Regions from separate parts of the Halomonas sp. Cn5-12 genome, predicted to be linked through region 2. Evidence: predicted binding sites of a transcription regulator. Region 2 holds the regulator's gene; each other region holds the start of a gene.
The links. Region 2 encodes sigma-54, which starts transcription at its own class of promoters, with help from an activator protein. Its sites were predicted from a motif close to TGGCACNNNNNTTGCTNT; they were not measured.
Positions count from the first base shown of each region.

Region 1: the regulator sigma-54 is predicted to act here: its motif matches at 3,758-3,775, upstream of L1249_RS15865 (nitrate reductase).
Region 3: the regulator sigma-54 is predicted to act here: its motif matches at 1,596-1,613, upstream of L1249_RS09085 (P-II family nitrogen regulator).
Region 4: the regulator sigma-54 is predicted to act here: its motif matches at 3,697-3,714, upstream of L1249_RS15595 (NarK family nitrate/nitrite MFS transporter).

Region 1 is NZ_JAKGAY010000042.1:181-5,906, forward strand. It holds gene cobA (uroporphyrinogen-III C-methyltransferase) at 1-862, opposite strand, end outside; gene L1249_RS15865 (nitrate reductase) at 822-3,548, opposite strand; gene L1249_RS15870 (NAD(P)/FAD-dependent oxidoreductase) at 4,183-5,490, shown strand; gene nirB (nitrite reductase large subunit NirB) at 5,508-5,726, shown strand, end outside.
Region 2 is NZ_JAKGAY010000001.1:245,408-251,133, reverse strand. It holds gene ptsN (PTS IIA-like nitrogen regulatory protein PtsN) at 1-449, opposite strand, end outside; gene hpf (ribosome hibernation-promoting factor, HPF/YfiA family) at 454-762, opposite strand; gene L1249_RS01200 (RNA polymerase factor sigma-54) at 860-2,275, opposite strand; gene lptB (LPS export ABC transporter ATP-binding protein) at 2,381-3,139, opposite strand; gene lptA (lipopolysaccharide transport periplasmic protein LptA) at 3,151-3,654, opposite strand; gene iscB (RNA-guided endonuclease IscB) at 3,725-5,095, opposite strand; gene lptC (LPS export ABC transporter periplasmic protein LptC) at 5,390-5,726, opposite strand, start outside.
Region 3 is NZ_JAKGAY010000013.1:15,198-20,923, reverse strand. It holds gene L1249_RS09095 (ABC transporter substrate-binding protein) at 1-757, opposite strand, end outside; gene L1249_RS09090 (accessory factor UbiK family protein) at 998-1,339, opposite strand; gene L1249_RS09085 (P-II family nitrogen regulator) at 1,690-2,028, shown strand; gene L1249_RS09080 (ammonium transporter) at 2,090-3,337, shown strand; gene glnK (P-II family nitrogen regulator) at 3,604-3,942, shown strand; gene L1249_RS09070 (ferredoxin--NADP reductase) at 4,093-4,869, opposite strand; gene L1249_RS09065 (LysR family transcriptional regulator) at 5,062-5,726, shown strand, end outside.
Region 4 is NZ_JAKGAY010000039.1:20,896-26,621, reverse strand. It holds gene L1249_RS15605 (SDR family oxidoreductase) at 80-766, opposite strand; gene L1249_RS15600 (nitrate regulatory protein) at 856-2,112, opposite strand; gene L1249_RS15595 (NarK family nitrate/nitrite MFS transporter) at 2,192-3,544, opposite strand; gene L1249_RS15590 (patatin-like phospholipase family protein) at 3,861-4,880, opposite strand; gene L1249_RS15585 (CZB domain-containing protein) at 4,968-5,726, opposite strand, start outside.

The DNA.
Region 1 (5,726 bases), on a different contig from region 2:
GAGCGGCGGGGCTGTGGGCCACCATGCTCACCACACTCCCCACCATAATGAGGCAGGGTGATGGCAGCGGCTGAGCGGCAAGGCGTTCGGGCATATCGGCTAGCGTGCCCACCAGGGACTGCTGCTCGAGCTGGCTGGCGTTGGCCACCAGCATGATAGGCCACGTATCGGGCAGGCCCGCTTGGCGCAGGCCATGGCAAATGGCGGCCACTTTGGAGAGCCCCATGTAGAACACCAGGGTCTCGTCTTGACGCGCCAGCGATGCCCAGTCCGGCATACCGCCTTCCCGGCATAGCTGAGCCGTAATAAAACGCACCTGCTGGGCGTGACCGCGATCAGTAAGCGGGATTCCCATTCCCGCCGCTGCGGCGGAGGCGGCGGTAATACCCGGCACAATCTCTGCGGGCAGCTCGGCCTCTGCCAGAGCCGCTAACTCTTCGCCCATGCGCCCAAACACGCCGGGGTCGCCACCCTTCAAGCGCACTACCGATTTGCCTGCCTGGGCCAGGGAGACGATCAGCGCACCAATTTCTGCCTGAGGCATGCTGTGATGGCCGCTGGCTTTGCCAACATAGTAGCGCTCGGTGCCCGGAGGAATGAGCCCTAACACCTCGTCCCCGACAAGGCGGTCATACACTACTGCGTCTGCCTGCATCAGCAACCGTGCGGCTTTCAGCGTCAGCAGCTCGACATCGCCGCTGCCCGCGCCGACCAAATAGACGGTGCCTGGGTGGCACTCACCGCTTAACGGCAAGCGCAAGCGCGTGGCGGTATCGCGACTAAAAGGCGCCCACGCCCGCTGACCCAAGCGCCACAGCGCTTCAGGCCACTTCTGTGTTAGCTGTTTGCTTAGCGCGCGCATGGGGCCGCTCCTCTTCAAGTATCGCTTTTAGTTCGGGTAGGCAGCTGCCGCACTGGGTGCCGCAGGCCAGTCGTGCGCCTAACGCTTCGACGCTGGTATCGCCCGCATGAATCGCTTTCACAATGCTGGCTTGGCCAACCTGGTGGCAGCTGCACACCACCGGGCCAGTATCGACAGCACCATCATCGCACCCGGCCAGCAGGCGTCTACGGTGCTGTGTCTCCAGGGTAGCGTCATTGAAGCGCGCTTCAAGCCAGGCAAGCCCGGGCAGTTCGTCGGGTGGCCCCACCATCAACCACCAGCGCAGCCGCCCGTTCACTACTCCCGCTGCGCGCAGCCTACCCGTTGCCGGGTCGTCACACCACAAAGAGACAGGCATGCCGCACCACGCTTCCACCTGTGCCAGCCAATCCTTAACTGGCTGGCTATCCGCTAGCTGCCAACGGGTGCAGCTGGCCATCGGGATACGCGCCCAGTAATCGCTGCGACACCAAGGCGACGGTGGCTCGGCAAGCTCGTCGTTGGCGAGCAGAAGCGTCGCCTGCCAAGCAGCGGGAAGCGGGTTCACCACCACCGCCCCCTGTTTGGCTTCCGGCTGTCCGGACAGTGGATCCGTATACCCCTGAATCAATGCGCCGCTGCGCCCCTGCTTGGTAAAGCAGTCGGTCCAGTGCATCGGCACGAACACCTCGCCTCGGCGTTGGGCGTTGGAGACCCGAACCCGCCCACGGTACTCCCCGGCGGCAGCGGTCAACTTGGCCAAGCTTTGATCCGTTAAGCCCGCCTGGGCGGCATCCTCCGGGTGCAGCTCGATGAAGGGTTCGGCGCGGTGGTTCATCAAGCGCGGCGCACGGGCGGTACGCGTCATAGTATGCCACTGATCCCGTATACGCCCGGTATTCAAGCGCAACGGGTAATCGTAGCTCAGTGGCTGCGCCGGCGGTCGCGGCGTAATCGGCAGCAGTTTCGCGCGACCGTTAGGCGTCGCAAACCGGCCATCTTCGAACAGCCTTGCCGTTCCACGGGGGGCCTGCTGAGTCACGGGCCACTGGATCGGAGCGAGCGCATCATAAGCCGATTGGCCCAGGCCTGCCAGCCCTGAAATGTCGAATAGCCGCTGGGTATCGCCGTTATTTTCATGGCCTGAAAGGCGCGCGTGCTCATCGAAAATCTCCCATGGCTGGGTGTAATCGAAGGCTTCGCCCCACCCTAAGCGTTTTGCTACTTCGCAGAGTATCCACCAGTCGTGCTTGGCCTCGCCGGGGGGAGGCAGCATCCCCCGCTGGCGGGAAATGCGCCGCTCCGAGTTGGTCACCGTGCCATCCTTCTCCGACCAGCCCGACGCGGGCAGCACGATATCCGCAAAGGGCAGCAGGTCGGTATTGGCGACGCACTCCGAGACGATCACCAGCGGGCATTTTGCCAGCGCGCGGCGCACTTTCTCCCCATCCGGCATACTCACTGCTGGATTGGTGGCCATCACCCACAGGGCGCTAATCTCGCCACGCTCGATGGCATCAAAGAGCTCCACCGCCTTGTAACCCGGGGCGTCCGGTAGTACGGGCGTTAAGTGCTGGGTAGTCCAGAAGCGGCTAACCAACTCACGCGCACCCGGGGTGTGGTAATCCATATGCGCCGCCAGCTGATTGGCCAACCCGCCTACTTCCCGCCCGCCCATGGCATTGGGCTGGCCAGTGATCGAAAACGGCCCCGCCCCCGGCAGGCCGATTTTCCCGCCCGCTAGATGGCAGTTGATGATCGCGTTGCACTTGTCGGTACCGCTGGAGGATTGATTCACCCCCTGAGAGTAGAGCGTGACCACGTGGAGCTGGCTGGCAAACCAGTAATAGAAGGTTTCCAGGCGTTCAGGATCCACATCACATTCGCGAGCAACGGCTTCCACGCTGCCTGCACTCTGCTTGGCAGCGCCCAGCGCGTCGTCTAACCCCTCGGTGTGGCGTTCTAAGTACACGCCATCCAATCGGTTATGGTCGTCCATCCACGCCAGCAGCCCGTTGAACAGATACGCATCGCTACCCGGACGAATACCCAGGTAAAGATCGGCCATTTCACAGGTGTCAGTCACTCGGGGGTCAATCACCACGACCCGCATCAGCGGGTTGCGCTCTTTGGCAACCTTCAAGCGCTGATAGAGCACCGGGTGATTCCAGGCAAGGTTAGACCCTACCAGCACCACCAGCTCTGCCTCTTCTAGGTCTTCATAGCTGCAAGGCACCGCATCGGCTCCAAAGGCGCGCTTGTAGCCCGCCACGGCAGATGCCATGCAGAGCCGCGAGTTGGTATCCAGGTGCGGAGTGCCCAAGAAGCCTTTAAACAGCTTGTTGGCAACGTAATAATCTTCGGTTAAGAGTTGCCCAGACAGATACGCCGCCACCGACTGCGGGCCATGGGCGCTGCGCTGCGCTTGCAAGTGTTCGGCGGTGGTGGTGAGCGCCTGCTCCCAAGAGACCTCCTGGCCGTCCACGCGCGGCTTCAGCAAGCGCCCCTGCTCTCCTAGCGTTTCGTGCAGCGCGGTGCCTTTCACGCACAGGCGGCCATAGTTGGCTGGGTGCTCGCGGTCTCCTTCGACGGCGATGAGCTGCCCGTTCTCCAGCGTGGCGGTAACGCCGCAGCCGACGCCGCAGTAGGGGCAGGTGGTTCGGGCGAGCCGATTGGCCTGTGGCATGGCAGTTTCCTCCCGCGTTAAAAAGCAAAAAGCGCCCAAGCCAGCTTCAAAAGAAGCCTGCCTGGACGCCGTTGTCTCAGGGGCACCATTTACCCGGTGCCGTACTCATCAGTGATTTGCTGCCGTTGGTATTGTTCGACGCAATTTATGGTTGTGATCGTTATGAGCAAAGACCCTGCACTGAGCCGTTGTTCCTTGTTACTTGAACAAATGCAAACCCTGCGCCCACTCGGCCTTAAAACCATTAAATATTATAAAAACAATAACTTATAAACATGCTTGTATTTTCATTACTCGCTAAAGGAATGCTCTTTGTCGAATAAGCGGCTAAAGGGGGTGCATGAATCGTCGCTCAAGCACCAAAGTAGGGCACGCCAACTCAACTATGCGCGGCCCACCGAATCCTCAAAAACGCTTAATACGCTGATTAAGCTGAATTAAATCCACCTGCGGCAAGAGCTGGCGGGCTTTTTGCTGACCACTAGGATAAGACAGTTCGGCAACCAACGGCGGTTGCTGCGCGTTATCGACGACGCCAACGGGCAACGACGCCCCTGACACTCCCTTCTTGAGAGGGCTGTGCCAGGGGCGTTTTTATTTGCTGAACATGATGCTTCAACCAAAGGAGCTACCCATGGAAATCGCTTCCCGGTGCTCACAGACAGACCACCTCGTCATCATCGGTAACGGCATGGCGAGCCAGCGACTGCTCGACGCGCTGGTTCGACATCCCCAGCGCCCCCACCGCATTACGGTGGTGGGTGAGGAGCCGGTGCCTGCCTATAACCGTATTTTGCTCTCCCCTTTATTGGCAGGCGAACTGGCGCCCGAGGCGCTCACTCTGCAAGACGCCTCCTGGTACGCCGATAACGACGTCACGCTGATACTTGGCGACCGCGTGACCGCCATCGACCGCGAACGCCGCCTGCTCATCACACATCGCGGCAACACGTTACGCTATGACCGCTTGGTCTTGGCCACTGGCTCGCGCCCCGCGCTGCCAGCGGTGCCCGGCATCACGCTCGACGGTGTTCACACGTTTCGCGACCTGCGCGACGTCAGCGCCTTGGAAGCCATTGCTCGGCAAGGCGGCAACGCCGTGGTGATTGGCGGCGGCTTGCTTGGGCTGGAAGCCGCCGAAGGGCTGCGCAAACGGGGCGGACGCGCGCTCACCGTCAGCGTTTTGCAGCGCAGTCATCGGTTGATGAACCGTCAGCTAGACACCACCGCCGCTCAGTTGCTGGAAGCCACGCTGCGCGAACGCGGCATCCTCATTGAAACCGGCGCATCGCTCGCCGCCTTGGAAGATAACGGTCGAGGACAGGTGCAGTCGGTCACCCTGAGCGATGGCCGAAAGCTTCCTGCCGATAGCATCATCGTGGCGGCGGGCATTACCCCGAATGCGGAGCTAGGACAGCAGAGTGGACTCGTCTGCGATCGCGCCATCGTCGTGGACGGCCACCTGACCACTTCCGACGCCCACATCCATGCGCTAGGCGAATGCTGCCAGTTCGAGCAGCACACTTACGGGCTGGTGGAACCGATTTGGCGGCAGGTGGACGTGCTGGCCGCCGTGCTGTGTGGTGAAACGCCCGCGGCGTATCAAGAAGCCCCCACGGCCACCAAACTCAAGGTCAGCGGTGTCAGCCTGTTTGCCTTTGGCCCCACCGAGGCCGCCGCCAAGCACGAAGAACTTCGCTACCAAGACCCAGAAACCGGCGACTACTGCCGCTTACTGCTCCAGCAAGGCCGCCTCGTCGGCGCGGTGCTGTATGGCGATACCCGCCACGGCCCCTGGTACTTCGAGCAGGCGCTGGCCGCGACCGATTTAACCGCGTGCCGCCACCTGCTTCTGTTTGGCGCCACCGATGCCCAAACGGCGCTCGATGCGCATCTCGACACCTCGTCACCCTCTTTATCTCTCCCCCGTGAGGCGGCTTAGCTATGGTGAATCACACAATGTCTACTCCCACTACGTCTTCCAACAAACAAACGCTGATCATTGTAGGTAACGGCATGGTCGGCCACCATTTTGCCGAACAGCTGGTGGAAAGCGGCGCGCTGGCCGGGTTTGACGTCACTATCTTTGGCGAAGAGCGCCATCGCGCTTACGACCGGGTGCATCTATCCGAGTACTTTAGCGGCCGCGACGCAGAGTCGCTGGCCCTGTGTGATGCC
Region 2 (5,726 bases):
ATCTTGGCGGTAATAAGTGCTAAGAGTTCGCGCTGACTATCGGCTTTACGTAACTGCTGACGCGTATGGGCGTCGTTCATAATAGTAGCCACTTGGCCAAGCAGTGCTAGGTGGGTGTCATCTGCCTCTTCTGGTACCAGCAGCACAAACACAAGATCCACCGGGTCGCCATCAATGGCGTCGAAGTCTACTGGCTCAGCAAGCTTTAAAAAGCCAGCAATGGGTGCGCTACAGTGAGGACTGCGAGCGTGGGGGATGGCAACCCCGTTGCCTATCCCCGTACTGCCTAGTCGCTCGCGGCCAATGAGTCGGCTAAACACCTCTTGGCTATCTAGGCTGGGTGTATTTTGGGCGATAAAGGTGCTGAAAAACTCCAGCACCCGTTTTTTGCTGCCCCCGGGAACGTCATAAAGCACGCGCTCCGGGGGGAGGATGGTTTCCAACGTCATTGAGTTAACGCACACCAGCGCCCTGGGCGCGAGCTTGTGCTTTTTCCTTATGTTTAACGAGTTGACGATCGATTTTGTCTGCTAGCGCATCAATAGCGGCATACATGTCGTTATCAAGCGCTTCGGCGTGAAGGTCTGCACCGGCAGCGTGCAGTGTGCAGGCTGCTTGCTGGCGCTCCTTCTCAACAGATAAGGTCACTTGCACCGTGGTAATGTTGTCGTAGTGGCGTTCAACGCGCTCTAGCTTTTCGTTAACGTAGTCGCGCAAGGCGTCAGTCAGTTCAACGTGATGACCAGTGATGTTTACTTGCATTGACGTGCTCCTTATCCATCGGACTGTACTTCGATTGTAACCCTTTTTACGCTATTGCAAAGCCCTTGCGTTGAGTTTGTTCATACGTACCGCTTAACTAGCGTAAACGGCGGCGCTCACTTGACGAGGGAATGCCCATTGACTCCCGATATTTTGCGACAGTACGCCGTGCAACGCTAATGCCCCCCTCTTCAAGCAGAGTCACCAAGCGGCTATCGGAGAGCGGTTTTCCTGAGGGCTCATCCTGAATCAGCTTTTTGATGCGGGCGCGAATGGCTGTGCTGGAGTGGCTGTCGCCGCCGTCTTGGCCGCTTACCTGGCTTGAGAAGAAGTACTTAAGCTCGAAAACGCCCCGTGGCGTGTGAATAAATTTCTGCGTGGTCACACGAGATATGGTGGATTCGTGCATCTCTACCGCTTCAGCAATATCCGCTAAAATCAGCGGTTTCATTGCTTCTTCGCCATGCTCCAGAAAGCCAATTTGGCGTGCAATAATTTCACGCCCAACTCGTAGCAGCGTGTCATTGCGACTCGATAAGCTTTTGATCAGCCAGCGGGCTTCTTGGAGGTGCTCTTTGAGGAACTGGTTGTCTTGGCTTTTGTCTGCGCGTTTGATCAAGCTGGCGTAGTCGGGCTGTATACGCAAGCGTGGTAGTGCTTCTGGATTGAGCTCTAAATGCCAACCTTCATTGTCGTGCCGAACGACTAGGTCGGGGGTGATGTAGCTGTCGTCGGTAACGCCATAGGTGCTCCCAGGGCGTGGGTCAAGGCTGCGAATTAAACGGATGACATCGTCAAGCTGCTCGTCATCAAGGCTTAAACGGCGCTTGAGAAGCCGCATATCGTCTTTGCCTAATGCTTCCAAAAACTGGCGAACCAGCCGTTTGGCGGGCATTAGCAGAGGGGTGTCCTCAGGTAGTGAGGCGAGTTGCAGCATCAGGCATTCACGCAGGTCTCGGGCAAAGACGCCGGTGGGCTCAAATTGCTGCAAGCGCAGCAGGGTATTTTCCACTTCCCGCTGGCTTAAGCTGTCATGGCCTTGGGCTTTTAATCCTTCCCGAATGTCATTAAGCGGCTGGGTGAGATAGCCGTTGGCATCCAGCGCATCAATCAGGCTTTCCGCGATGGCGTATTCTCGCGGGCTAAAGTCTGTCATGGCCAGTTGCCATAGCAGGTGGCCATGTAGGCTTTGTCCAGCGGCTTGGCGCTCGAAGTCGGGGCCTTCACTGCTGCCACCCAGGCTGCCTATGTCTTGATAGGTATCTGACCAGTCACTGTCGACGGAGAGTTCGTTGGGGATGCTCTCGGACCACTCAGCCTCTTGAGGCTCACTGACAGCCTGCTCGCCAAACTCATCTTCTTGCTCAAGCATGGGATTGGCATCTAGCGCTTGCTGAATTTCTTGACGAAGGTCCAGCGTCGATAGCTGAAGCAGGGCGATAGCCTGCTGCAGCTGAGGTGTCATGGTCAGCTGTGTGCCGATACGCAATTGGAGAGAAGCTTTCATGACCATCTGAGAACCACTCGTTAATCAGAAAGCTCCACCCTAGAGCGAGTTATGGCTTGGTGCAAGTGCAATAAGCATGCCACTAAAAGAAATGCTTCTGCAGGTCACTGTTTAAAGGCGGAAATCAGCGCCTAAATAGACATCTCGAACCTTCTGGTTGTTGAGGATTTCCTGGGCGTTTCCACTGGCAATGATGTGACCGTCGCCAACAATGTAGGCAATATCACAAATATCCAGCGTTTCACGAACGTTATGGTCGGTGATCAATACGCCAATGTGGCGTTTCTTTAACGCTCGAATGATAGCTTTAATTTCCCCAACGGAAATCGGGTCAACCCCGGCAAAAGGTTCATCCAGCAGGATAAAGGCCGGTTCGGTGGCCAATGAGCGGGCGATTTCAACACGGCGGCGTTCGCCCCCAGAAAGACTCATGCCTAAGTTGTCGCGTATATGAGTGATGTGAAAATCTTCAAGTAGTAACTCAAGTTGTGCTTCCCGGGCGCTTCGATCAAGCTCTTTGCGTGTCTCTAAAATGGCCATAATGTTGTCAGCCACGGAGAGCTTGCGGAAGATGGAAGCTTCCTGGGGTAGATAACCAATCCCTGCCATGGCGCGTTCATGCATAGGAGCATGAGTGAGGTCAAGGTCGTCAATGCCTACTTTGCCCGCATCCAATTTGACCAACCCCACAATCATATAAAACGAGGTGGTTTTACCTGCACCATTAGGGCCAAGTAGCCCAACCACGCTACCTTGAGTGATTTCCAGATTAATATCTTTAACCACACGGCGGCGCTTATAGCTCTTCGCTAAATGATGGGCGTAGAGCGTTTTTACTGGTGTGGGGACTGGGGATGTTGATGCTGCCACGTGGCCACTTCCTATTGTTCGGGCTGAAGGGTCATACGAATACGCTGATTTTCACTGCCGCTAACGTCAGAGCGTGCTTGTACTACTTCTTGATCGATAAAGTACTCTAAACGTCCACCTTGGAAGTGATCTCCTTGCTGGGTCAGCTCAGCTTGGTCAATCAGCTCAACCCGGCGTTCGGAAACGTGATAAATAATCCGACGCGCCCAGCCTTCTATAGGGGTTTCTTGGTCTTCAATTTGGTTACGCAAGTAAGCACGCTCGCCCGTAGCGATGGCGCGAGACAACTCGCCAGCATTGTTACGCTGAATTTCGACACGCTCTCCGCGTAGCTGCATATTGCCTTGGCGAATGTCAACGTTACCGGTGTACACGGCTGTCCCTGCTCGTTGGTCAAGGTCTAACCGGTCGGCCTCCACATGAATAGGCGCTTGGTTTTGTGCCGCTACAGGCAGTGCAATTGTGACAAGCGGCACGGCTAGGGCAAGAAGTGCAGTGCGGATTAGAGCATTCATCAGATTTTGCGCGAGAAACCCGGTGCTTTAGCGCCGGGAGGGATAGCGCGTCGCCCGCAGGGCGACTGGGTTACGCCACCGCCTGTCCCGCTCCTCCTGTTAGGTGGGTGAAGGGTGTAAAGTGATAGCCGTAGCCATCACCGCGTTGGATGAGGGTGCAGTATTTGTGCGAGATGCCTTGCACGGCCCCCTGTTCGGTCTGGATGTTAAAACTGCCGGTTTTGCGTACCGCGACACGCCCCGTATGGGTACCTGCTTTCTTGCCAGTCGGTACCATCGCACGCACCATGTCGCCGGTTTGAAAGCCGTGCACCTGCTTCTGCCGCATCAGATAGCCACGCGGAAACCCGTGTTTCGTTAAGCGGGTGCGCTGATAGCTACCACGCCCCATCGCCTTGATGGTTAATGTGGGCACCTGCCAAGCATGTAGTGCGTCGAACGCACCGACACAGGCCGCGTCTAGAGCATGGGTTTTAGGAATGCCCAGTCGCTGGCGGTTGTACTTGGTGCGACCGCCGGTGCCGACAGCCACCGGCAAGCTAGTCGCTTTGAGCGCATTAAACAGCGCCCAGCGCGTGGCATTGATCGCGCTGGCATCGCGCAGCGGTTGCTTGAGCTGGCGCTGCACACGCTCAAGCCGAGCGTTAGCGGTGTGGCCGTTGGCTTTCAGGCGCTTTTTCAGGCCTTTGTCAGTGGCGAAAAAATCCACCAGTGACAGCGCATCCTTGCTCTGGTTGCAGGGGTGGCAGCTTAGGGTCAAATTACTGACGCGGTTCGAGCCGCCCCGCGAGCGCGGTATCACATGCTCGATCTCCAGCGGCGTATCGGCGGTGCCGCAATAGGCACATTCACGGCCCCATTTTTCCAGCAGGTACTCGCGTACTTCGTAGCCCAGCAGCGTGCCTTGCTGGTACTCCACGCCGTTGATCTCGGGGTTATCCAGCTTCTGCGTATCAAAGCGCACCAACTCTTGGCTGATGGCGGTTACAGGCGCTAAACGATTCAACCGGTTCACCCAGGCCGTGACGGTATCGACGCGATGCTGCAGCGACGGTGCCAGCCAGCCCTTGGGTTTGGTGCGATTATTGAAGCGCGGGGCGCGGTAACGCAGGTTGGCACTGCGGCGGCGACGCCGAAAGGCGGCGCGTTGTTGTAATGCCTTTTTGATCTGATAACCGCGATGGATTAGTTCAAACAGGCACAGCACATGCCGCTGCTGACTGTCCGGTTCGCGTATCAGCGCCAGCCCGGTCGTTTTGCTGCCAGGGTCGATGCCCAGGCTTAGTGGCTGCGTGCTACCGCCCACTCGATCTTTCAGCCGGATCGTGAACGGATAGCGCTTATGCACCACGGCACGCCCGCGCTGTAGCAGCAACCGAGCCCGTTTTTCACTGCACGGCATCAGCGGCTGCTTCTTTTTGTCCAGTACGAAAATCGCCATGCGATTTCCTCCTAATCAATGCCCTTACGGACCTTGTGTCGCGGGGCTTGCGCCCCGTCTCCCCTCGGGAATGTCGATAACCGGCTCCTGCCTTGTGGCAGCGATCAAGATCTTCGGCGTTTTACCTTGCGCCAGCATGATCTTGACCTTTCAGAGCCACGGACTGAGGAAGCATCCGTGGGTGAGTCTTGGCGACCTGTTATCAACGTAGCGGGTTGGCTACCGCTCTCCCTGGTCAACCGGGCTTGTTGTCACAAGCTCCCGCCTTCAGGCGGGGGTAGTTGACCGCGACTCCTAAGGGGAACGGGTGGCCGGCGGATGAACGCCGCGCACGTTGTTGGTTAAACGGACTTGGCTGTCATCCAGCCATACATCCATTCGGGAGGCTTCCATACGCTGAGGGGGCTGCTGCAACACTACGTGGGTGTCGCTCCAGGCATGCCGGGTGGTCCCGTCGTAGTTTAATAGTTCGCTATCAAGCTGCCACCCCTCTTCAGGCGCTAGTAGCCGCGCGGAGCCTGCCAATGTTAATGCTTGGGTTTCAGTATTGAGGGTGCCAGTGTTCGCCGTGGCGAGCCACTCACGTTGTTCGCTATCAAACAGCGTGGCACGGGGTGACAACACGTCAGTC
Region 3 (5,726 bases), on a different contig from region 2:
GAACGCTCGGCAATTGTTGCCACAGGCCGCTCTTTTCCAACTGCGCTTCCACCCCTGCGGGGAGCGGGTCAACGATGACCAGGGTGGCGTCGGGGTAGCGTGCCAGCGCCTCGATACCGACCAAGGCGAAGCCCCAGGCGTTGGTGGGCTCATCCCAGGCGTTGGGCAGCGCCAGCTGTTCCAATACGGCGTTGTAGAGGCTGTTCTCGCCAAATACCCGCACATGCCGAGCATCCATGAACTGCACCATCAGCAATGGAGATGCGTTGCCGGGCGGGTAGCGCAGCTCGCGCATCAGCTGCTGGGTGTTCTCGATCAGCGCGTCGGCTTCTGCGTTGCGTTCGGTCAACTCGCCCAACTGGCGGGTGAGGGTCTGCATTTCCTGCCACGTATCGGTGCCTGGCGAGTAAAGGGCGAAAGTGCCCACCGGCGCGATGCGCTCCAACCGAGGAATCAGCCCGGTAAACATGGGCGAGAGCAGGGTTTGCTCAGGGGGCGATTGGGCCAACTGCTCGAAGTTGGGCTGGGTGCGTAGGCCAAGGTCGCTGACGTGCTCCGGGATACGCGGCTCGCCTACCCAATCGTGATATCCCGGCTGTTGCGCGATACCGCTGACCGGAGCGCCAATCGCCAGCAGCGTTTCGGCGATGGTCCAGTCGATAGTGGCCCACTGGGCGTGGCTGGCGGTGCTGAACAGCAGGGCTGCCGCGAGCAAGCAGCTGCGGGCCAGGGTCGGGAGTCGGGGGATGCAGCGCATGAAGTGGGCACCTGACAATAAGCGCTTTATTTAAACGATTCTGTTTATCAATTGCAAATGGAAACAGCGGAGGTCGCACAAGTCGTCAGCGCGAGACGCCTCAGGGGCGTAACTGCTCCAACATGGTGCATGAGGTGGCTTTCGCCATGCCTTCGCGCGTTTGATGCGTCACAAAGTGAGCCGTAAGGGGTCAGGCGGATAAGCGCGCTGGGTGCCTATCCAAGGCCACCCAGCGTTGCCTCAGCTTGGGTTGCCGGGGGTGGGCTTGCCTTGCTCGGCAGGCTCAACGGGGGCTGGCGGTACTTCGGCTTCCATGGGGGGGGGCTGCGCGGCGCTGGCCGCTTCCACCGTGGCTTCCAGGCTGGCCACCTGACGCTCCAGCGCTTCGACACGCGCGCGCGTGCGCTGAAGCACATCCATCAAGATATCAAAGTCTTCTCGTGATACCAGCTCCAGGCGGTCGAAGGCGCCTCGTACCACTTGCTGCACGCCTTTCTGAATGTCTTCCGGGGCCTGGGAAGCATTCTGTAAACGGTCGCCTATCTGCTGGGCTAAACGGCTGATGCGATCCTGGGGCGTCATGGCTCTCTCCTCAAACGGTGGCGCATAAATGTGGATAGCTTACCTGTAAGGATACGCAACCCTTTGCCAAACCGCATGCCCCGCGTGCGTTTTCTCCTGCAGTGTGCGCATGCATCAAAAAAGAGCGTGCCGCTTTTATTGGTGATCGTTTTTAGTGCATGGGTGGGTGTGAATGGATGCGTAGTCGCCTTGCCAGTGGCTGTAAAGCGCACTTTTGAAACCTTAAGGGTATGAATTTCAATGATAAAAAATACAGTGGCACGGTATGAGCATTAGCAGGGCAAGCACTAAATTCGGGCGGCCACGCCGCTCTCCACCGAGTGGGACTGAACCAGCAGGGGAGATCCGGGATGAAACTCATCACCGCTATCATCAAGCCTTTCAAGCTTGACGACGTTCGTGAAGCACTCGCCGACAACGGCGTGCAGGGGATTACGGTTACTGAGGTCAAGGGATTTGGTCGGCAGAAAGGCCACACCGAGCTGTATCGCGGTGCCGAGTACGTAGTGGACTTTCTGCCCAAGGTGAAAGTGGAAGTGGCCGTGGACGATGCGCGTCTGGAGAGCGTGCTGGATGCCATCTGCAGCGCTGCCAACAGCGGCAAGATCGGTGACGGCAAAGTGTTCGTGACGCCGCTGGAAGATGTCATTCGTATTCGTACCGGAGAGCGTGGCGCCGACGCGGTATAGGCCTGCCCACACAACGACGACCCACTACGTATAACTTCTCTTGGATCACGGGGAACACCTGATGAACGAGCTTACAGAATTGAGCTATGCGCTCGATACGTTTTACTTCCTGATTTGCGGCGTACTGGTCATGTGGATGGCCGCCGGCTTCTCGATGCTCGAGGCCGGTATGGTACGTTCCAAGAACACCGCTGAAATTCTGACCAAGAACATTGCGCTGTTTGCCATTGCCTGCACCATGTACCTGCTGGTGGGCTACTACATCATGTACTCCAGCGGCGAAGGCGGTTTCCTGCCTAGCCTTGGGTTCCTGATCGGTACCGAGAACAGCGTCGATGCGGTGCTGGCCGGTGGTGAAGATGCACCTTACTACTCCATGCGTTCGGACTTCTTCTTCCAGGTCGTGTTCGTCGCAACGGCGATGTCGATCGTGTCGGGTGCCGTGGCCGAGCGTATGAAGCTGTGGGCCTTCCTGGCCTTCGCGGTGGTCATGACCGCCTTCATCTACCCGGTGTCTGGCTACTGGACCTGGGGCGGCGGCTGGCTGGATGGCGTTGGCTACTCTGACTATGCGGGCTCGGGTATCGTCCACATGGCCGGTGCAGCAGCAGCGTTGGCGGGTGTGCTGGTACTGGGCCCCCGTAAGGGCAAGTATGGCAAGGACGGTTCTATCCACGCGATTCCGGGCGCCAACATGCCACTGGCCACGCTGGGTACCTTCATCCTGTGGATGGGCTGGTTCGGCTTCAACGGTGGCTCTGAGCTGAAAATGTCCGATATCGGTTCAGCTAACAACGTTGCGCAAGTGTTCGTGAACACCAACGCAGCGGCTGCCGGTGGTGTCATCGCCGCGCTTATTCTAGCCAAGCTGTGGTTCCGCAAGGCGGACCTCACCATGGCGCTGAACGGCGCGCTGGCTGGCCTGGTCGCCATTACCGCAGACCCGCTGTCGCCTTCTGCGCTGGGTGCCGCCTTGATTGGTGCCATCGGTGGCCTGATCGTGGTCGCTGCCATCATCACGCTGGACAAGCTGAAGCTGGATGACCCTGTGGGTGCTATCTCGGTTCACGGTGTGGTCGGTATCTGGGGTGTGTTGGCAGTACCGCTGAATAATGGCGATGCGTCCTTCGGTGCACAGTTGATCGGTATCGTGGGCATCTTTGGCTGGGTCTTCATCGCAAGCTTAGTGGTATGGCTGGTGCTGAAAGCGGTCATGGGTATCCGCGTTAGCGAAGAAGAAGAGTATGAAGGCGTCGATATCGCTGAGTGCGGTCTGGAAGCCTATCCCGAGTTTAGCGTTAAGAAATAAGCTTGCGCTAATCATGTGAGCTGGCGTGCTCCTTTTGGCCTCCCCACCGTGGGAGGCCTTTTTGTCCTTCCCAGGTAGGTTGCATGCTGGTTGTTATTAGCTAGGTACGTACTGGTTTTTTTATTCTCCGCCCTTGGCGGTGTATGCTTAATCGACTGGGTAACGGGCTTGGCTATGCGAGCGCCCCCGCTAACCTCGATGGTTATGACAATCGGTTAATAACGCTGTCTGCATGACAGCAGGCCACCAAGCTAGAGGATGTCGCAATGAAATTGATCTCAGCCATTATCAAGCCCTTCAAGCTTGATGACGTACGCGAATCGCTCTCGGATATCGGCGTGCAGGGCATTACGGTAACGGAAGTAAAAGGGTTTGGCCGTCAGAAGGGCCACACGGAACTCTACCGTGGCGCGGAGTACGTGGTGGATTTCCTGCCTAAGGTGAAGCTGGAAGTCGCCGTCGACGATGATATGGCCGAGCAGGTGATCGACGCGATTACCCAGGTCGCCAATACCGGCAAAATCGGTGACGGTAAAATCTTTGTGATGCCCCTTGAGCAGGTCATCCGTATTCGTACCGGCGAAACAGGTAAAGACGCTGTCTAACCACGGTGAATGGTAAGGCGTGAACAGTGAGTCGCGCTGAATCGACAAAGCCCCTGTGGATAATACCCACAGGGGCTTTGTGCAGAAGGCGACGATGACACGGGCTACGATTTTCTATTCATCCTTCACCTTTCACCCTTCGAACGAGGCTCACTTCTCAACGAAGGCGCGTTCGATGACGTAGTCGCCCGGCTCGCCCATACGCGGGGAGATGTTCAGACCCAGCTCATCGAGCAGGGCGCTGGTGTCGTCCAGCATCGCCGGGCTGCCGCAAATCATCGCGCGGTCTTGGCGCGGGTCGATGGGCGGTAGGCCGGTGTCCTCGAACAGCTTGCCGGTGCGAATATGGTCGGTCAGGCGACCCATGGTGTGAAACTCTTCACGGGTCACCGTGGGGTAGTACACCAGCTTCTCGGCGATCTCTTCGCCCAGGTACTCGTGGGCGGGCAGCTCTTTGGTGATGAAGTCGGCGTAGGCCAGCTCAGAGACTTCACGCACGCCATGTACCAGCACCACTTTTTCAAAGCGCTCGTAGATTTCCGGGTCTTGGATCAGGCTCATAAACGGCGCCAAGCCAGTGCCGGTCGAGAGCATATACAGGTTGCGGCCCGGCAGCAGGTCGTCGCACACCAGTGTGCCGGTCGGCTTGCGGCTGACCATGATCTGGTCGCCCACTTTCAGGTGTTGCAGGCGCGAGGTGAGCGGGCCATCCGGCACCTTGATGCTGAAGAACTCAAGGTGATCTTCGTAGTTGGGGCTGGCGATGGAGTAAGCGCGCATCAGGGGTTTGCCGTCCACTTCCAGGCCGATCATAACGAACTGGCCGTTCTTGAAGCGCAGGCTGCGCTCGCGAGTGGTGCGGAAGCTGAATAGGGTATCGTTCCAGTGGTGAACGCTTAACACTTCTTCCAGGGCAAACTTGCTCATGCTAACTCCTCCAGGGGCAGCGAGGCCTAAGCCTTGCTCACCATATTCCAAAAAAGAATAAAAAACAGCTCTATAGGTTGCTCTCAATTCTAAATAAGGGTGGTATATCTGTTAAGCAAATTATCTTGATAACGCTTATCTTTAAAATCGATATAGCCCTTTCGCGGACCACTCTACAGATAGGTTTTGGCCATGCACTACACCCTGCGACAGTTAGAAGTTTTCGTGGCCGTTGCCCAGCACGAGAGCGTTTCCCACGCGGCGCGCGCGCTGGCCATGTCGCAATCGGCCACCAGCACGGCGCTGGCGGAGCTGGAGCGCCAGTTCGATTGCCAGCTGCTCGACCGCATCGGGAAACGGCTAAAGCTCAACGCGCTCGGCTTCCAGCTACTGCCCAAGGCGGTGGCCCTGCTGGACCGCGCCGAGGAGGTCGAAGAGCTGCTGCGGGGCCAACAGGGTGTGGGGGCGTTAGACGTCGGCGCGACGCTCACCATTGGTAACTATCTCGCCACGCTGCTGATCAGCGATTTCATGCAGCGCTACCCTGGCAGCCGTGTGCGTCTGGCGGTGCGCAATACACGGCATATTATCGAGGGCGTGCGTCAGCACTCGCTGGATTTAGGGCTGATTGAGGGGCAGTGCGATGACGATATGATCATCAGCCAGCCCTGGGTCGAGGATGAGCTGTGCGTGTTCTGCTCGCCGCGCCACCCGCTGGCAGGGCGGGAGCACCTGGAGCTGGATCAGCTGCTGCGGGAGGATTGGATCATGCGTGAGGAGGGCTCAGGCACGCGCATGACGCTGGAGCATGCGGCCCGCCACCGTCGCAGCCGGTTCAATACGCTGTTGGAGCTGGA
Region 4 (5,726 bases), on a different contig from region 2:
GCCAAGTTGTTAGCACGCTTCATAATACTATGTGTATGCGGGCAGCAACGAGCAAAAACAAGGTGTCAAGCGAGCAGAGTTACTCTCGGGGCGGTGTGGGTCGCACTAGGATTTCATTAACGTCAACATGGGGTGGTTGCGACAGAGCATAGATCACCGCATTGGCGATATCGCGGTCTGCTAGCGCGTACTTGGGTGGTTCATCAAAGAAGGGAGTATCGACCATGCCAGGCTCAATCAGCGTCACCCGCATGCCGGTGCCGCGTAACTCCTCGCGCAGATTATAACCAATACCCGTTACTGCCCACTTAGTGGCGCTATACATGGAGCCTGGGATGGTGGTGCGGCCTGCGGCAGAGCCGGTTAAAAGAATATGACCCTGGCGGCGTTTTAGCTCTGGCAAGCAGGCTTGCAGCGTAAGGCCAACTCCGTAGATATTGGTGAGAATCATCTCCCGCCAAGCAACATGATCGGCGCTGCTAAACCCACCCGGTGAGCCACCGCGACCTGCATTGGCGAATACTGCATCAATGTGGCCGAAGGTTTCAATCGCCTGTTCCACCATAGCTTGCTGCTGGCTTAAGTCGGTGACATCAACTTCGCAGGTGAGTACGTTCTCTGGACCAAGCTCTTGAGCAAGCGATGTCAGCTTATCGGCTGAACGAGCGGCAAGTACCAACTGGTAGCCTTCACGAGCCGCTGCACGAGCGGTGGCCGCACCAATGCCGCTGGAAGCGCCGGTAATTAACAGTACGCGGTCATGCATCGCTTACTCTCCTTGCTCATTAAACTGGGTGAGCTTTCAGCATGGCTAAAACCTAATCAGGTTGCAAATCGGGCTCAGCGCTGCTGTTTTTACTCTTTACGTTGCAGCATGGCAGAGAGGTCAAGAATCGACTGTGCCATATCCGCCATGCTTTTGCTTTGGTCCATTGAGGTTTTTCGCAGAAAGCGGTAGGCCTCCTCTTCACTCATGGACTGGTGCGCCATGATTAATCCTTTTGCCCGCTCGATTAGCTTGCGTTCACGGAGAGCCTTGCGGGTATTCTCCAGCTCGTCGCTTAGCCCCTGTAAGCGGCTGGATTGAGCATGAGTGAGCTCCAGTAGTGAGCGGCTAAGCGGAGAGTTGAGGGCGTTGGCGGTTAGGTCGCCAAGCGGCTGAGTAGAGTGAAGGGCTAGTAACTGTTCACAGGGCGCAGGCAGCGGTCTGTCAGGCTTCGCCTTCGTTTGTTCTAGCTCTGCTTGGGCCTGGACAATTTTATGATGGCAAAGGGCCGTTAATTGGGTATTCAGGGTGTCTTCAACCGTTTTAATCGTATCAATACGTAGGGTGGTGAGCTCGTACCAGGTTTCACCTAACGTATTGCCTGATGCCGTTTGGTGGTGAGAGCGCTGGCAAGCAATATCTCGCAACTGACAAATGTCCGCCAGTGTTCTAGGAGAGAGGGATTGTTGCCAAGTCCCCAGAGCCTCTGGGGTGGCAAATTCTACAAAGGTGTCAAAGCAGCGCTGTTGGGCGTCAACCAACTGGTTCAGCAGCGTACGGTGGGCATTGTCGAAATGACCGAGAGTAAAACCAAAGGCGCCGCAGGCGCGCTCTTGCCCCGCCAGCTCTTTACCCTGCATAAGATGAAAAATAGCGACCAGGGCACGGGTAATGTCTGGGTCGACCGCTGTGTCGGCCGCTTCAAAAACAATCGCTAAGAGATTGCTAATGAGATGGTTAAACGCTTGAGTTGCTGCATCTGGCGATATGTTGAAGGTCTCAATTGCATGCCGTAATACATCTAGTTCATCCAGTGACAGCCAGACGGCAGCAATGCGGCGTAATAAGCGCGCTGTCGCCTGTGGCCGTGACTCCTGGCTAAGCGCTTCGAGACGCTGACGCATCGAGGCTTCCGCCGCTTGACTATGCTGCAGGTAAGTGGCTCGTCGAGTTTTAAAACGCTTGCCTTTTGAGGCTAAGTAAATCGTCGAGGCTCCTCGCTCGCGTTGAAGCACATGAATAAACTGGCTGACATCGCTGACGATATCTGCTGTGGTTGCTAGGTGGTTAAGGTTATCAATGTCGCAGCGCAGGGCGGTTAAGAGTAGCTGTTGGGCAGAAGACATGTTGATTTCCTTATTACTCGCCGCCTAAAGGTAAAAAGCCCCCACAGCGATGCGCATGCAGGGGCGGTGTTAATTAATATTAACGCAATGACAGTGCGCCTGCTCCTGTGTCTTTGCCTACCGCATCACGATAGGCGCTGGCTTCTTCTGCTTCGGTGGCATCACTAAAGCGAACGACCAGTACGCAGGAGGCAAGTACCAATACGGTTAAGCCGAGGTAAAAGAGGCCTTGCTGGTAGCTGAGGCTTTCGCTACGGAATAGAAACGCTGCCGATACAGCGCCCACGTTACCGCCTGCACCGACAATACCGGCCACTGCGCCCAAGGCTTTTTTATTGATAAAGGGCACCACACCAAAGGTGGCGCCTTCCGCCATCTGCACGAACAGGCTAAATACCAGCATGATGCCAATCGCCAAGCTGAGTACATGCATTTGCGAGAAGGTGACGAGAGCGATGCCTTCGCATAGTAGGGCGATAAAGAGCCAGCGGACGCGTCCTTTTAGCCCACCCTGTTTAGCGAATAGGTCGGAAAAAACGCCGCCAAGGGTACGAGCAAAAATGTTCATTAAGCCGAACAGGCCTGCGATTAAGCCGGCGGTTGCCAGGGTAAGATCGAATTTATCGAAGAAGTAGATTGCCGCGATATTGTTGATGGTCAGCTCGACCCCAAAACAGAGTCCGTACACCACAAACAGCGCCCAAACGCGGATATCCTTTGCCGCCGCTAAAAAGCTCTGGGCTGCGCCATGCTCTCCGGTGGCTGGCGGTAGTTCACCGCGGGCGCGCAGCTCGCTGAAGTTGCCGTCTGGGGCATCTTGAGTGAACAGCCAGTAAGCGATACCGGTAAAAAATAGCACTACGCCAGGCACGACCATGGCCAGACGCCAGCCGAGCGCCTCATTAACGCCTAGCATCAGCATGCCCGCAAAAATCAACGGCATAACAATTTGTGTGGTGCCGCCGCCTAGGTTGCCCCAACCTGCGCTCGTGGCATTAGCTGTGCCAACCACATTGGGCGCAAACATCATGGTGGTGTGGTACTGGGTAATCACAAACGAAGCGCCGATAGCGCCAATCGCTAGGCGGGCCAGCAAAAACGTTTCAAAACTGTTAGCCAGACCAATGCCCATAACCGGAATGGACCCGAGCATCAGTAGGCCTGTGTAGGTTTTACGTGGCCCAATACGATCACACAGCACGCCAATCAACAGGCGCACCACCACGGTGATCGCCACCGAGGCAATAATGGTATTGCCGATTTGGGTTTGGGTGAGTGATAGATCCTCGCGAACCACCGCCATTAGCGGCGCAATGCCGAACCAGCCGAAAAAGCAGATATGAAATGCGAACCAGGAGAGGTGAAACGCGCGCATTTGCGGTGTTGAGAAGTTCAACAGTCGAATGCGGTTGGCTTTATTGCGAATGTCCATGGATGGCCTCACAGAGCATAGAACGAGTTTGCCGAGACACAACGCATCAGGCGTTGCGTGGTTACGAGAACATGCCTTCGCCATTGAAGGTCAGGTTCGACGCACTCGTACCCTTGCGGGCCTGGTCCACGCCTACTACTACTGCATAGCAATAAGCAAATACTCCGCCATCTGTCTTTTTAAATATTTAAATCAGTTGCTTACTGTTTTTTCAAAGCAGTGCTAAGGGAAATAAAATCACTAGATTAATCAAGTGAGCGCACTCCTCATGAGCAGAGTGCGCCAAGTTGGGGCAGTGCTGGATGGCTGAAGGGAGTTATTCGTGCAGATATACTGCATCAATATCCAGGGTTGAGCGTTGGCCGATGGCATCAAAGTTAGCCGTGATCCAGTTGTCGGCGGCTTCTCTCCCTTGGTCAAACAGGTGGCATAAAAATGGCCATTCAGAGTTGAGTTTGCTTGAAACCGATAAGCTATCGAGTGCCTGATCGCCACTAATGCGGTGAAAAAGCGACTGCTGGTAGCAGTTTTCAATACCCTGCTCTTCAAGGGTGCGTTTCAACAGCGCGATCATGCGCACTTCTTTAATCAGCGCGGCATTAAAGGTGATTTCGTTAAGGCGGTTCATAATGGCCGAAGCGGAGGTGGGTAGTTCATCACGGCGAATCGGGTTGATCTGTACCAACAGAATATCCCTTGCGCTGCACTCTTCCATTAAGGGGAAGAGGGCTGGGTTGCCCATGTAGCCGCCGTCCCAATATGCTTCGCCGTCGATTTCCACAGCCTGGAACATAAAGGGCAGACAAGCCGATGCCATGACCGCATCGACGCTCATCTCTTCTCGACGAAACACACGCTGTTTGCCGGTGCGCACGTTAGTAGCTGCCACAAAGAGCTTTAGCTGGTCGCACTGGCGTACCCGCTCAAAGTCGATGTGGGCCGCCACAATATCGCGCAATGGATTCAAATTGAGCGGGTTGAGTTGGTAGGGCGACACCAGGCGAGTCATCAAGTCCATGGCGATATAGCCGGGGGAGTGCTCCAAACTCCAATTGCCGGTTAGTACATCCATCGGCGAGCGGCGGATAGGGCTTGCCATGCCCGCGCGGCTTACCGCCTTCCAAAAATTCCTGAGAGATTGCCGGGCGGCCTGTTTACCACCACGGGTAAGGGCATCTGCCATGACTACGCCATTCATAGCGCCTGCGCTGGTGCCACTAATGCCCTCAATCTCAATACGGTCATCTTCCAGAAGTCGATCAATAACTCCCCAGGTATAAGCACCATGGGCTCCACCGCCTTGTAGCGCGAGATCTAGCTTCTTTGCAGCTGCCATCGTCATCCTCACCGTCTGCGTTATGAGTTCCATGCTCAGCATGGCATAAATAACGCATTACGGGAGGAGTGTTATATGGGGAGCAATTTAAGGCGCATCAGCAAGCGGTGAAGGATGACTTGCTGACATCGGTATCTCATAAACAGCCTGCTCCATAAGCTGATCAAGTTGCTTAGCAAGTGCTACGCTTGCTTCCTCCATTAGTGCTAGGGAGGCCAGTTGACCCGTATGATCCCCTTGTCTTGCATAGCGCAAAGCGTCCAAGCCGCTTTCATGGAAGCGGCGGTGAGGAGCCGCCAGCGAGCGATACGCCTCGGTATGTTTGTAGCGCCGCCCCTCGCCCGTAAAGTACCAGCGGCCTAGCGTACAGTGCTGATGATCCACCATGTGGTCCTCGAAATAGGCGGAAAGTAGCTGGTGGTAGATCCGACTTTTCCAAACGGCGTGCTCTAGCTTGGCAGCGTGCAAACAGGCCGTCGTGGTGCTGTGGTGAATCACTTTATACATATGACGTGCTTGATCCATGAGTTGCTCTATCACCTGCTCTGCCGCTTGGGCTGCATTGACCAGCGCCGTAGATGTTTCCCGCTGATGGGCCTGCACGCGAGCATCTTCTTTTAGCAATATGGCAACCTGCTCAATCCAGTGATCCAATTGGTGGCCTAGATGCTGCGTATGGTCGGCAAGGTGCTGGATATCGCTGACGATAGCAGGTAAGCCAGAGGGCTCCTGGTGTATATGAGCCTCCTCTAGCGCCGTGGTCATGGCAAGTGCACGGGTATGCCCGGCGTTATGGGATAGCTCTACACCGATTTTGCGTAGCTCGTGCAGCGCCTGTTCGCTAGC